Regions from separate parts of the Thalassospira marina genome, predicted to be linked through region 2. Evidence: predicted binding sites of a transcription regulator. Region 2 holds the regulator's gene; the other holds the start of a gene.
What was found. Region 2 encodes PhoB, which activates phosphate uptake and scavenging genes when phosphate is short. Its sites were predicted from a motif close to TNTCATAAAACTGTCA; they were not measured.
Positions count from the first base shown of each region.

Region 1: a site for PhoB is predicted at 2,473-2,488, ahead of CSC3H3_RS16010 (bifunctional 2',3'-cyclic-nucleotide 2'-phosphodiesterase/3'-nucleotidase). Genes of this name have one in related genera too.

Region 1 is NZ_CP024199.1:3,506,722-3,511,903, reverse strand. Features, by position in the region: gene CSC3H3_RS16020 (AraC family transcriptional regulator) at 51-842, opposite strand; gene CSC3H3_RS16015 (MFS transporter) at 1,024-2,367, shown strand; gene CSC3H3_RS16010 (bifunctional 2',3'-cyclic-nucleotide 2'-phosphodiesterase/3'-nucleotidase) at 2,554-4,512, shown strand; gene CSC3H3_RS16005 (GcrA family cell cycle regulator) at 4,710-5,132, opposite strand.
Region 2 is NZ_CP024199.1:3,712,496-3,717,677, forward strand. Features, by position in the region: gene CSC3H3_RS16945 (cation:proton antiporter domain-containing protein) at 1-1,386, shown strand, start outside; gene phoB (phosphate regulon transcriptional regulator PhoB) at 1,572-2,270, opposite strand; gene phoU (phosphate signaling complex protein PhoU) at 2,275-3,006, opposite strand; gene pstB (phosphate ABC transporter ATP-binding protein PstB) at 3,027-3,833, opposite strand; gene pstA (phosphate ABC transporter permease PstA) at 3,835-5,181, opposite strand; gene pstC (phosphate ABC transporter permease subunit PstC) at 5,174-5,182, opposite strand, start outside.

The DNA.
Region 1 (5,182 bases), 210 kb from region 2:
TTTCCGGGTGGGGCCTTCGCCAATGATGACGTCAGGGTCTTTGCAATCCATCACAGCGGCGTATTGAAATAGGTGCCCGGTGTTTTGCCGGTTGCCTTGCGAAACATGGCGATGAAGGCCGAGGTATTGTCATAGCCAAGGTCCAGCGCAATTTCGGTGACCGGCCGGTGATGGGCGAGTTTTTCCAAGGCATAGAGCAGCCGTAATTTTTGCCGCCATTCGCGAAAGGGCATACCGGTTTCGCGTAAAAACAGGCGGGCAAGTGTACGGGAAGATGCCCCGCAGTCGCGTGACCATTCTTCAAGGGTGCGGTTATCGGCGGGGTCGGTTTGCAATTGCTGGCAAATGCGCGATAGCCGCGTGTCCTTGGGGGCGGGCAGATGCAGGTTGTTGGTATGGGCCTGTGCGGCAAGCTGATCGAGCAGCACCTGGATCAGGCGGCCTTCGCTGCCTTCTTCGTCATATTCAATGGGAATTTGCGTTGCCGCACGGATCAGTTCCCGCAGGAGCGGGCTGACTTCCAGCACGATGCACCGGTCGATCAGGGTTGTTGGTGCATGGCGCGAAATATAGACATGGCGTGACCGGCAAAAGGTGGCATGGGCAACCGCATGGTCAAGCCCGGGCGGCACCCATACCGCGCGCTGGGGCGGCACCACCCAGATGCCGGCCTCGGTCGTGACGGTCATGGTGCCTTCGATGGAATAGATCAGCTGATACCAGTCATGATGATGCATGCCCACGCAATGGCCAGCGGGAACGTCGCTGATGCGGACATAAACCGGGCGGGGCAGTTCATCGGGCCGGGGGCGTGGCGGCGGTGAATTTTCCGGTCTTAGCATGAAAATGTCCTGTTTGCCGTATTCAATGGCAGATTACCGTGAGACAGACGGGAATGACAAGTTTAGTTTGGAAGCAATACAGACAACCCACAGAAAACTTGAAGACACGTAATGGGGTAAACCCCATGAGCCCGTTCCCATCCTTTCCCGCCGGGTTCATGACATATCAGGAAGCGTTTGAATGCCTACTCCTTACCCGACACCGCGGCAGCCCGATATGCCCGAAGCCCAAAACCCGACCGAGCCGGATGCCCACGCACCGGGTAATCTGGGCGGTGAAGCCCCCAGCCAGACGGCCTTTGCCACTGGCCCCGGCGCAAGCCCGACGGGATGGCGCAATAACCCGGAAGTTCTGCTGATCCTGATGGCAGCGGCAATGCCGCTTTCATTTTCGACCTGGATGGCGCTTTTGAATAATTTTTCGGTCGAAATGGCCGATTTTACCGGGCGTGAAATTGGCATTTTGCAGTCCCTGCGCGAAATTCCCGGCTTCTTGGCCTTTACCGCCATTTTCGCCCTGCTGATTTTCCGTGAACAGACCTTTGCGGTCATTTCCCTGCTGGTCCTGGGCCTTGGCGTGGCAATCAGCGGCTATTTCCCCACCGTGATCGGGCTTTATTGCACGACGGTCCTGATGTCGATTGGCTTTCACTATTTTGAAACCATGCAACAGGCGCTATCCCTGCAATGGGTGGCAAAGGACCGAACGGCGATGGTGATGGGGCGGCAGCTTTCGGCAAAGTCGATTGCGTCGCTTTTCATGTTTGGCGGTGTCTGGATTTTGATGGAAATTTTCCAGATGCCCTATCGCGGGGTTTATGTGGTGGGCGGTGCGCTGACCGTTATTCTGGCCATCATCGCCTGGATGGTGTTCCCCAAATTCAAGGATGCCCATCCGCAAACACGCAAGCTGATCCTGCGTCGCCGTTACTGGCTGTATTACGCGCTGACCTTCATGGCCGGGGCACGCCGCCAGATATTTACCGTTTTCGCTGGTTTTCTGATGGTGGAAAAGTTTGGCTATGACGTGGGCACCATCACCATTCTTTACCTGCTTAACCATGCCATCAATATGGTGTTGGCACCGAAAATTGGCCGCCTGATTGGCAAATGGGGCGAACGGCGAGCATTGATTGTTGAATATTGCGGGCTGTTTATCGTCTTTACATCCTATGCCTTTGTGCAGAATGCCCATATCGCTGCCGGGCTTTATGTGGTGGACCACATGTTCTTTGCCATGGCGATTGCGATGAAAACCTATTTCCAGAAAATCGCCGACCCGCGCGATATTTCCTCGACGGCGGGGGTCAGCTTTACCATCAACCATATTGCGGCTGTGTTTTTACCTGCAGCATTTGGTTTGTTGTGGCTGGTGTCGCCCAGTGCAGTGTTCCTGACCGGGGCGGTGCTGGCGCTTGGTTCGCTTATCCTGTCGCTGAACGTACCCAATGACCCGCGACCGGGTAACGAAGTGGTTTTTGGTGGCAGCGAAGATGGTGCCGCCATTGGGCAGGCTGCTCGGTAATTTTACGTAAGCCATTCGCGACGCTGGGTTTTCTGGCGCAAACATTCAAATTCGAAAACGCCTGTTCTTGTGGACGGGCGTTTTTGTTTGCGTGAACGCATCTATTTTCGCAAAATCTTCAAATCCTGACCATGCAATCAACAATACATTTGTCAGATAGACCACCAATTTTCAGGGATGCAATAAATGACTTTTTACCGTCCATTGGCCAGCGTGATTATGGGCCTTTCCGTCAGCCTGATGGCGGGCACCGCCCTTGCCGATAGCACCGTATCGCTGCGAATTCTTGAAACCACCGATATCCATTCGCACCTGGTCAATTACGACTATTACCGCGATGCGCCGTCCCAAAGTGTCGGCCTTGCCAAGGATGCAACCCTGATCAAACAGGCGCGTGCCGAAGCCGACAACGCGATCCTGATCGACAATGGTGACCTGATCCAGGGCAACCCGCTGGGTGATTATATGGCAAAGCGCCATGGCCTGAAAAAGGGCGAAATTCACCCGGTTTACAAGGCCATGAACCTGATGGATTACGACGTTGGCAATGTCGGCAACCATGAATTCAATTACGGGCTGGAATTTCTCGCCAATGCTATTGCGGGTGCCAAATTCCCCTATGTGAATGCCAATATCTTTGTCGCGGATGGCGATGATAATCCTGATAACGACAAACCCTATTTCACGCCCTATCAGCTTTTGCAGCGTGAACTGGTGGACAAGGACGGCAAAAAACACCCGATCACCATTGGCGTGATCGGTTTTGCCCCGCCCCAGATCATGCAGTGGGACAAGGCCAATCTTGAAGGCCATGTCATCACCAAGGACATCGTTGATATGGCGGAAAAATACGTGCCGGAAATGCGCGAAAAGGGCGCAGACCTGGTGGTTGCCGTGGCCCATTCCGGCATGAGCACCCAAACCCGCGAGGGCATGGAAGAAAACGCCACCTATTACCTGTCCAAGGTTAAGGGGATTGATGCGATCCTGTTTGGGCATTCGCATGGTGTTTTCCCGTCTGACAAATTTGCCGATATCGAAGGTGTGGATTTGTCGAAGGGCACGATCAACGGTGTTCCTGCCGTGATGCCGGGCTTTTGGGGCAGCCATGTTGGCGTGATCGATTTAAGCTTGAATGTGAAGGATGACGGAAGCTGGAGCGTAACTGACGCCCTGTCGGAAGCCGAGCCGATCTATCATCGTGAAGGCCGCGATATTGTGCCGCTGGTCGATGCCGACCCGGAAATTTTAAAGGCAGTCGATACCGAACATAAGGCAACGATTGATTATATGCGCGAAGGTGTTGGCACCACCGAAGCCCCGATCAATAGCTTCTTTGCGCTGGTGGCAGATGACCCCTCGATCCAGATCGTGACCAATGCCCAGACCTGGTATCTGAAAAAGATTTTGGCGGGCACGGAATATGATGGCTTGCCGATCCTCTCAGCCGGGGCCCCCTTCAAGGCGGGCGGGCGCGGTGGCCCGGATTATTATACCGATATTCCGGCAGGCCAGATCGCCCTTAAAAACGTTGCCGATCTTTACATTTACCCCAACACCGTCCGTGCCGTTTTGCTGACGGGCGATCAGGTGCGGGAATGGCTGGAAATGTCGGCAGGCCAGTTTAACCGAATTGATCCCAACAGTGATCAGGAACAGATGCTGATCAACGAGGATTTCCCGACCTATAATTTCGATGTCATCGATGGGGTGACCTATGAAATCGATGTGACGCAACCTGCCCGCTATAACAAGGAAGGCGAGGTTGTGAACAAGGATGCCCACCGCATTACCAATTTGCAGTTCGGTGGCAAACCGATTGATGGCAGCCAGAAATTTGTGGTGGCGACCAACAATTACCGTGCCAGTGGCGGCGGGCATTTTCCGGGGCTGGATGGTTCAACCATCATTGTTGATGCACCGGATGAAAACCGCACGGTTCTGGCAAACTACATTCTTGATGAAAAAAACATCGACCCGAAGGCCGATGGGAACTGGCATCTTGCCCCGGTGGGCAATGCCGACAAGGTGACTTTCGTGACCAGCCCCAAAGCATCGGATGCGGCAAATGCACCATCCAATATCAGTTTTATCGGTGAAACCCAGGAAGGGTTCGCCCAATATGTGCTGACGACTTTGAAATAATCGACGGCTTTTGGGCGCGGGGGGTATCCGTGCCCGGTGTCGATGATGTTGCAAACCCCGCCCTTTGGGCGGGGTTTTGTTTTGGCGGCAAGGTAGGGTGCGGGCGGAAGCCCTGCACATTGAACTGCCATTGCGCACATGAAAAAGCCGCCCCGAAGGACGGCTTTTTGAATTTTGGGTCGGTGAACAGGGCGTGATTAACGCTTGTTGTTCGGGCCGCCATTGTTCGGATTGCGCGGATTATCTTCACGCGGGCTTTTGCCATTCAGGTAAGCCGCAGCGCAATGTTCGTCGCAATAGGGTTTGCCAGGGATGATTTTCTTGCCACAGAAGTGGAAGTCATCGTCACCCGGATCACCAAACGGCCAGCGGCACATGCCCGGTCCAAGGTCATAGATGCTGATGCCTTTGGACAGAACTTTGGGCGCAGGGGCCTTTTTGGTTTCAGATTCTTCAGCACGACGCTGGATCGGGGACGGACGTTTGGGCAGGCCCAGGCGGTGTGCCTTGCCAACGACGGCGTTTTTGCCCACACCCAGCTCTTCACCGATGCGTGCCGTGGTCCAACCCTGATTCCAGAGCGAAGTCAGCAATTCAATCTTTTCCGGTGTCCAGCTCATTTCGAGTATATTCCGTGTTCCGATGTTTGGGATGAACCCAGCTTTATTGC
Region 2 (5,182 bases):
ATTATCCTCAAACAGCTTTCCGATGAACGCCAGCTTCACACCCGGTTTGGCCGCGCAGCCCTTGCGGTTTTGCTGTTGCAGGACGTGGCGGTTGGCCCGTTCCTGATTATGGTGCAGGCCGCAGGCAACACCACCAGCACCACCAGCCCCTGGGTCAGCATCCTGGCCGGAGTTGGGGCGGTTGCGGTGTTATTGCTGGCCGGGCGATATTTATTGCGCCCGATGTTTCGCGCCATTGCCGCCCTGCATAACCCCGAACTGTTTGCCATTGGCACCCTGTTTGCCGTGCTGGCGGCCAGTACGCTTACGGAAATGGCCGGGCTTTCCATGGCGCTGGGTGCGTTTATTGCCGGTGTGATGTTGGCCGAAACCGAATTTCGCCACCAGATCGAAGCAGACATTGCCCCGTTTCGTGGGGTGTTTCTGTCGCTGTTTTTTATGTCGGTGGGCATGTCGGTCGATATCGGGGTGGTGTACCACCACGCGATTACGGTGGTTATGGGCGTGGTTGCCCTTCTATTGATAAAGGCGGCGATCCTGTTTGTGCTGTCGCTGGCAACCCGGTTTGACCGGGCGGTTTCGATCCGCATTGCGATGGGGCTGGCCGGTGGCGGCGAATTTGCCTTTGTGATGTTTACACTGGCCGCCCAAAACGGTGCCATTACCCCCGAACTTGCCGCCATTCTGGTGCCGATTGTTGCCATTTCCATGGCCGTAACACCCAGCCTGATCAGCCTGGGCAAAAAGCTGGAAGATATCCTGCATCCGCGTGAAACCGACCAGCTTGGCGATATTGAAGCCCATACCGAAGGTGTGGAACACCATGTGCTGATTATCGGCTGCGGGCGTGTTGGCCGGGTGCTGGCACGGTTGTTAAGAACCCGCAACATTCCCTTTATCGTTCTGGAATCCGACGCCCAACAGGTGGCTCGCGGCCGGGCCGAAGGATTGCCGGTTTATTTCGCCGATGGTTCCAGGCCGGAAAGTTTCCGGGCAGCCCACACAGAACAGGCCCATGTTGCCGCCGTTGCCATGGGTTCGCCGCATGAAACCGAAAAAACCGTGGCATTGCTGCGCCAGCATTACCCACATCTGAAGATTTTCGCCCGCGCACAGGATATTTCCCATATTGGTGCCCTGTCGCGCAGCGGTGCCAATGCTGCCATCCCCGAAGTGCTGGAAACGGGTTTGCGCCTGTCGGACCATGTGCTGTCAGCCTGTGATGTACCGCAGGATGAAATTGATGCTGAAATTGCCAAATTCCGCCGGGCGGACATGCTGCTGATGAATGAACTGGCCCCGCGGTCGTCAGGACATTCATCCGCCTCCGCAACGAAAACGGCCCCTGTGGGCACCAAAGGCACCGGGGCCGGTAACAAAGCGTAGATGCTGGGCCGAGAACCAAGGCCCATGAACAGCAGCCAGTGTCATTTGCCTGACAACATACATCGCGGCGCTGAATATCAACTTGCCAGCAGAAATAAAACAAGGCCCTGCCAATGTGACAGGGCCTTGTATTTTCAGTGTAAATTGCGAAATTCTGTCACAATTACGATAAATAAAAAGGCCGATCAGGCAGCCGCGTCATCATCCAGGGCATAACCGGCCGCGCGAACGGTGCGGATAACGTCCTTGGTGCCTTTGACATCGTTCAGGGCTTTGCGCAGACGACGGATATGCACATCCACCGTGCGGGTTTCGACATAGATATTCGGCCCCCAAACAGCGTTAAGTAACTGTTCGCGCGAGAAAACCCGGCCCGGATGCTCCAGGAAATAACGCAGAAGACGAAATTCCGTCGGCCCGAGATGGATGGGTTTACCGCTGCGATTGACGCGATGCGCAGCCAGATCCATTTCGATATCGGAATAGATCAACTGCCCCTGTGGTTGCGCCGGGCCGGAGCGGCGCAAAAGCGCACGGATACGGGCCAGCAATTCGCCAATGGCAAAGGGTTTGGTCACGTAATCGTCGGCCCCGGTATCGAGGCCGCGAATACGGTCGCCTTCTTCACCACGCGCGGTCACCATGATCACCGGCAAATCGCGGCTTTCAGGTTTACGGCGGATCTGACGGCATACTTCGATCCCGGACATGACCGGCAGCATCCAGTCCAGAAGGACCAGATCAACATGGGTTTCAGCCATGATTTTCAGGGCTTCGTCCCCGTCACCGGCTTCGACAACATTCATGCCTTCCCGTTCGAGGTTGTAGCGCAGCATCGTGACGATGGCGGCTTCATCCTCGACAATAAGAACCGTAGGATCCATCCTGTTATTCCCCTGCCTCGTTGGGTTCAATCACAGCGAAATTGGCAGCATCATTTTTGGGACGGCCATCAACCGGCAGATCTTCACCCTTGATGCGGTAATAGATCGTTTCGGCAATGTTGGTGGCATGGTCACCGATGCGTTCAATGTTTTTGGCAATGAACAAAAGATGGGTCGATGCGGTAATATTGCGCGGGTCTTCCATCATGTAGGTCAGCAATTCGCGGAACAGCGAATTGTACATATCGTCGACTTCCTGGTCGCGGGCCCAAACGCGCTGTGCTTTTTCAGCATCGTTTTCGATATAGGCGTCCAGAACGTCCTTGATGATTTCCTGTGCCAGACGGGCCATGTTCGGAATGACCTGAACCGGGCGGATCGGCGGGATCTGGTTTAGAACCTGGGCACGTTTGGCGATGTTTTTAGCAAGGTCGCCAATACGTTCAAGATCGTTTGACAGCTTGAGCGCGGTCACAACCTGGCGCAGGTCATCGGCCATCGGCTGGCGCAGTGCCAGAACGCGAACGGCGAAATCCTGAACTTCCTGTTCAAGTTTGTCGATGCGCAGGTCGGAAACAATGACCTGTTCAGCCAGTTCGGAATCACGCTTGGAAATCGCGCGGATCGCCGAAATCAGCTGGCTTTCGGCCAGGCCGCCCATCTGGGAAATGATATTGTTCAACCGGGTCAGTTCATCATCGAATGAACTGACAATATGGCTTTCTTCTTTTCTCATCGAATTACCTCCTGCCCGGCTTAGCCGAAGCGACCAGTGATGTAACCCTTGGTCCGTTCGTCTCGCGGGTTGGTAAAGATTTGGTCCGTTTCGCCGACTTCCACCAGTTTACCCAGGTGGAAAAAAGCCGTGCGCTGCGACACACGCGCGGCCTGCTGCATGGAGTGAGTGACGATGACAATTGTGTAGTTCGAACGCAGCTCGTCGATCAGTTCTTCGACCTTGGCGGTCGCGATCGGGTCAAGCGCGGAACAGGGTTCATCCATCAAAATGACTTCAGGGCTGACAGCAACCGCACGCGCAATGCAAAGGCGCTGCTGCTGACCGCCGGAAAGACCGGTTGCCGGTGAGGAAAGACGGTCTTTAACTTCTTTAAGCAGGCCGGCTTTTTCCAGCGAGGTCATGACGATTTCGTCAAGTTCGTCGCGGGAATTGACCAGACCATGAATACGCGGGCCATAGGCCACGTTATCAAAAATCGATTTCGGGAAGGGGTTCGGTTTCTGGAACACCATGCCGATACGGGCGCGAAGCTGCACAACGTCGATCGATTTATCGTAAATATCGCGGTCATCAAGGGTGACCTTGCCATTGATGGTCACGCCATCGATGGTGTCGTTCATGCGGTTCAGGCAACGCAGGAACGTGGATTTACCACAGCCCGACGGGCCGATCAGGGCGGTGACTTCGCGTTCGACAACATCAAGATCGACATTATAAAGCGCCTGGGCATCACCGTAGAACAGGTTCAGTTCGCGGGCCGCCATTTTGGACTTGCCGCGCGTGTGCGGTGCGTTTGTCATTGCGTCAGCAGTTACAACAGCCATTTTACCACTTCCGTTCAAATTTCTTGCGCAGGAACACGGCCAACCCGTTCATCAGGATCAGGAAAGCCAGCAATACCATGATCGCCGCAGAGGTTTTTTCAACAAAGGCGCGTTCGGGGCTGTCTGCCCACAGATAGATCTGCACCGGAAGAACCGTTGCCGCATCCATCGCACTGCCCGGAATATCAACAATAAAGGCCACCATGCCGATCATCAGCAGCGGTGCCGTTTCACCCAGTGCCTGGGCCATACCAATGATGGTCCCGGTCAGGATGCCCGGCATTGCCAGCGGCAGCACATGATGGCTGACCGTTTGCACCGGCGATGCCCCAAGGCCCAAAGCAGCCTGACGAATGGACGGCGGTACAGCCTTGATCGCCGCGCGTGCGGCAATGATGATGGTCGGCAATGTCATCAGGGCCAGGGTCAGACCACCGACAACCGGGGCCGAACGCGGCAGATGCATTACATTGAGGTAAAGCTCCAGCCCCAGCAGACCAAACACGATGGACGGAACAGCCGCCAGATTGTTGATATTGACTTCAATAACCTGGGTCAGGCGGTTTTTCGGGGCGAATTCCTCAAGGTAGATGGCCGCAGCCACACCAATCGGGAAGGACAGAACCAGCGTAACGATCAGCGTATAGAACGACCCCACGGCCGCCCCCCAGATACCGGCAAGTTCCGGTTCGCGGGAGTCACCATTGGTGAAGAAGCGGGTATGGAAACGTTTTTCAATCGCGCCACTATCGGTCAGCGACTGGAACCAGCCGATCTGGTCGTCATCAAGACGGCGGCTGGCTTCGCTGGTTTCGGCACTGATATAGCCCTTGTTGAGCATGTCGAAATCATCACCGGCAATCAGCCAGACCTTGCGGGTCTGCCCGATCAGCGACGGATTATCGAGCACGCGTTCACGCAGGTCATAGGATGCACCGCTTGAAACGATGTCATAAAGCTTGCGCTTTTCCGACCGCGAGGTGACTTCAGGGAAGCGTGCACGCAGGGCATCCTTGATCAGGCCATCAAAATTGGCGCGGCCGATTACTGCCGGGTCGCGGGTCGCGTCCGGGTCAATCGTAGCCGGGTCAAAGGTGATTTCGATTTGGACAAAGGTCTGCACAAAGGCGCTATAGCCCTTGGAGACAATCGAATAACCCAGCATGACCAGGGCAGCGAGTGCCAGCATGATCGCGGCAAGACCATAGGCCTTGAAGCGGCGTTCGGCGGCATAACGCTTTTTGATATTGCGGGCGATGTGGGCGCTGTCCCAGTCAACCGGCTTGCGCAGGTTGGCAGCATCGGAACCAGCGGCGCGATCTTCCATCAAGGATGCCATATCAGTCATA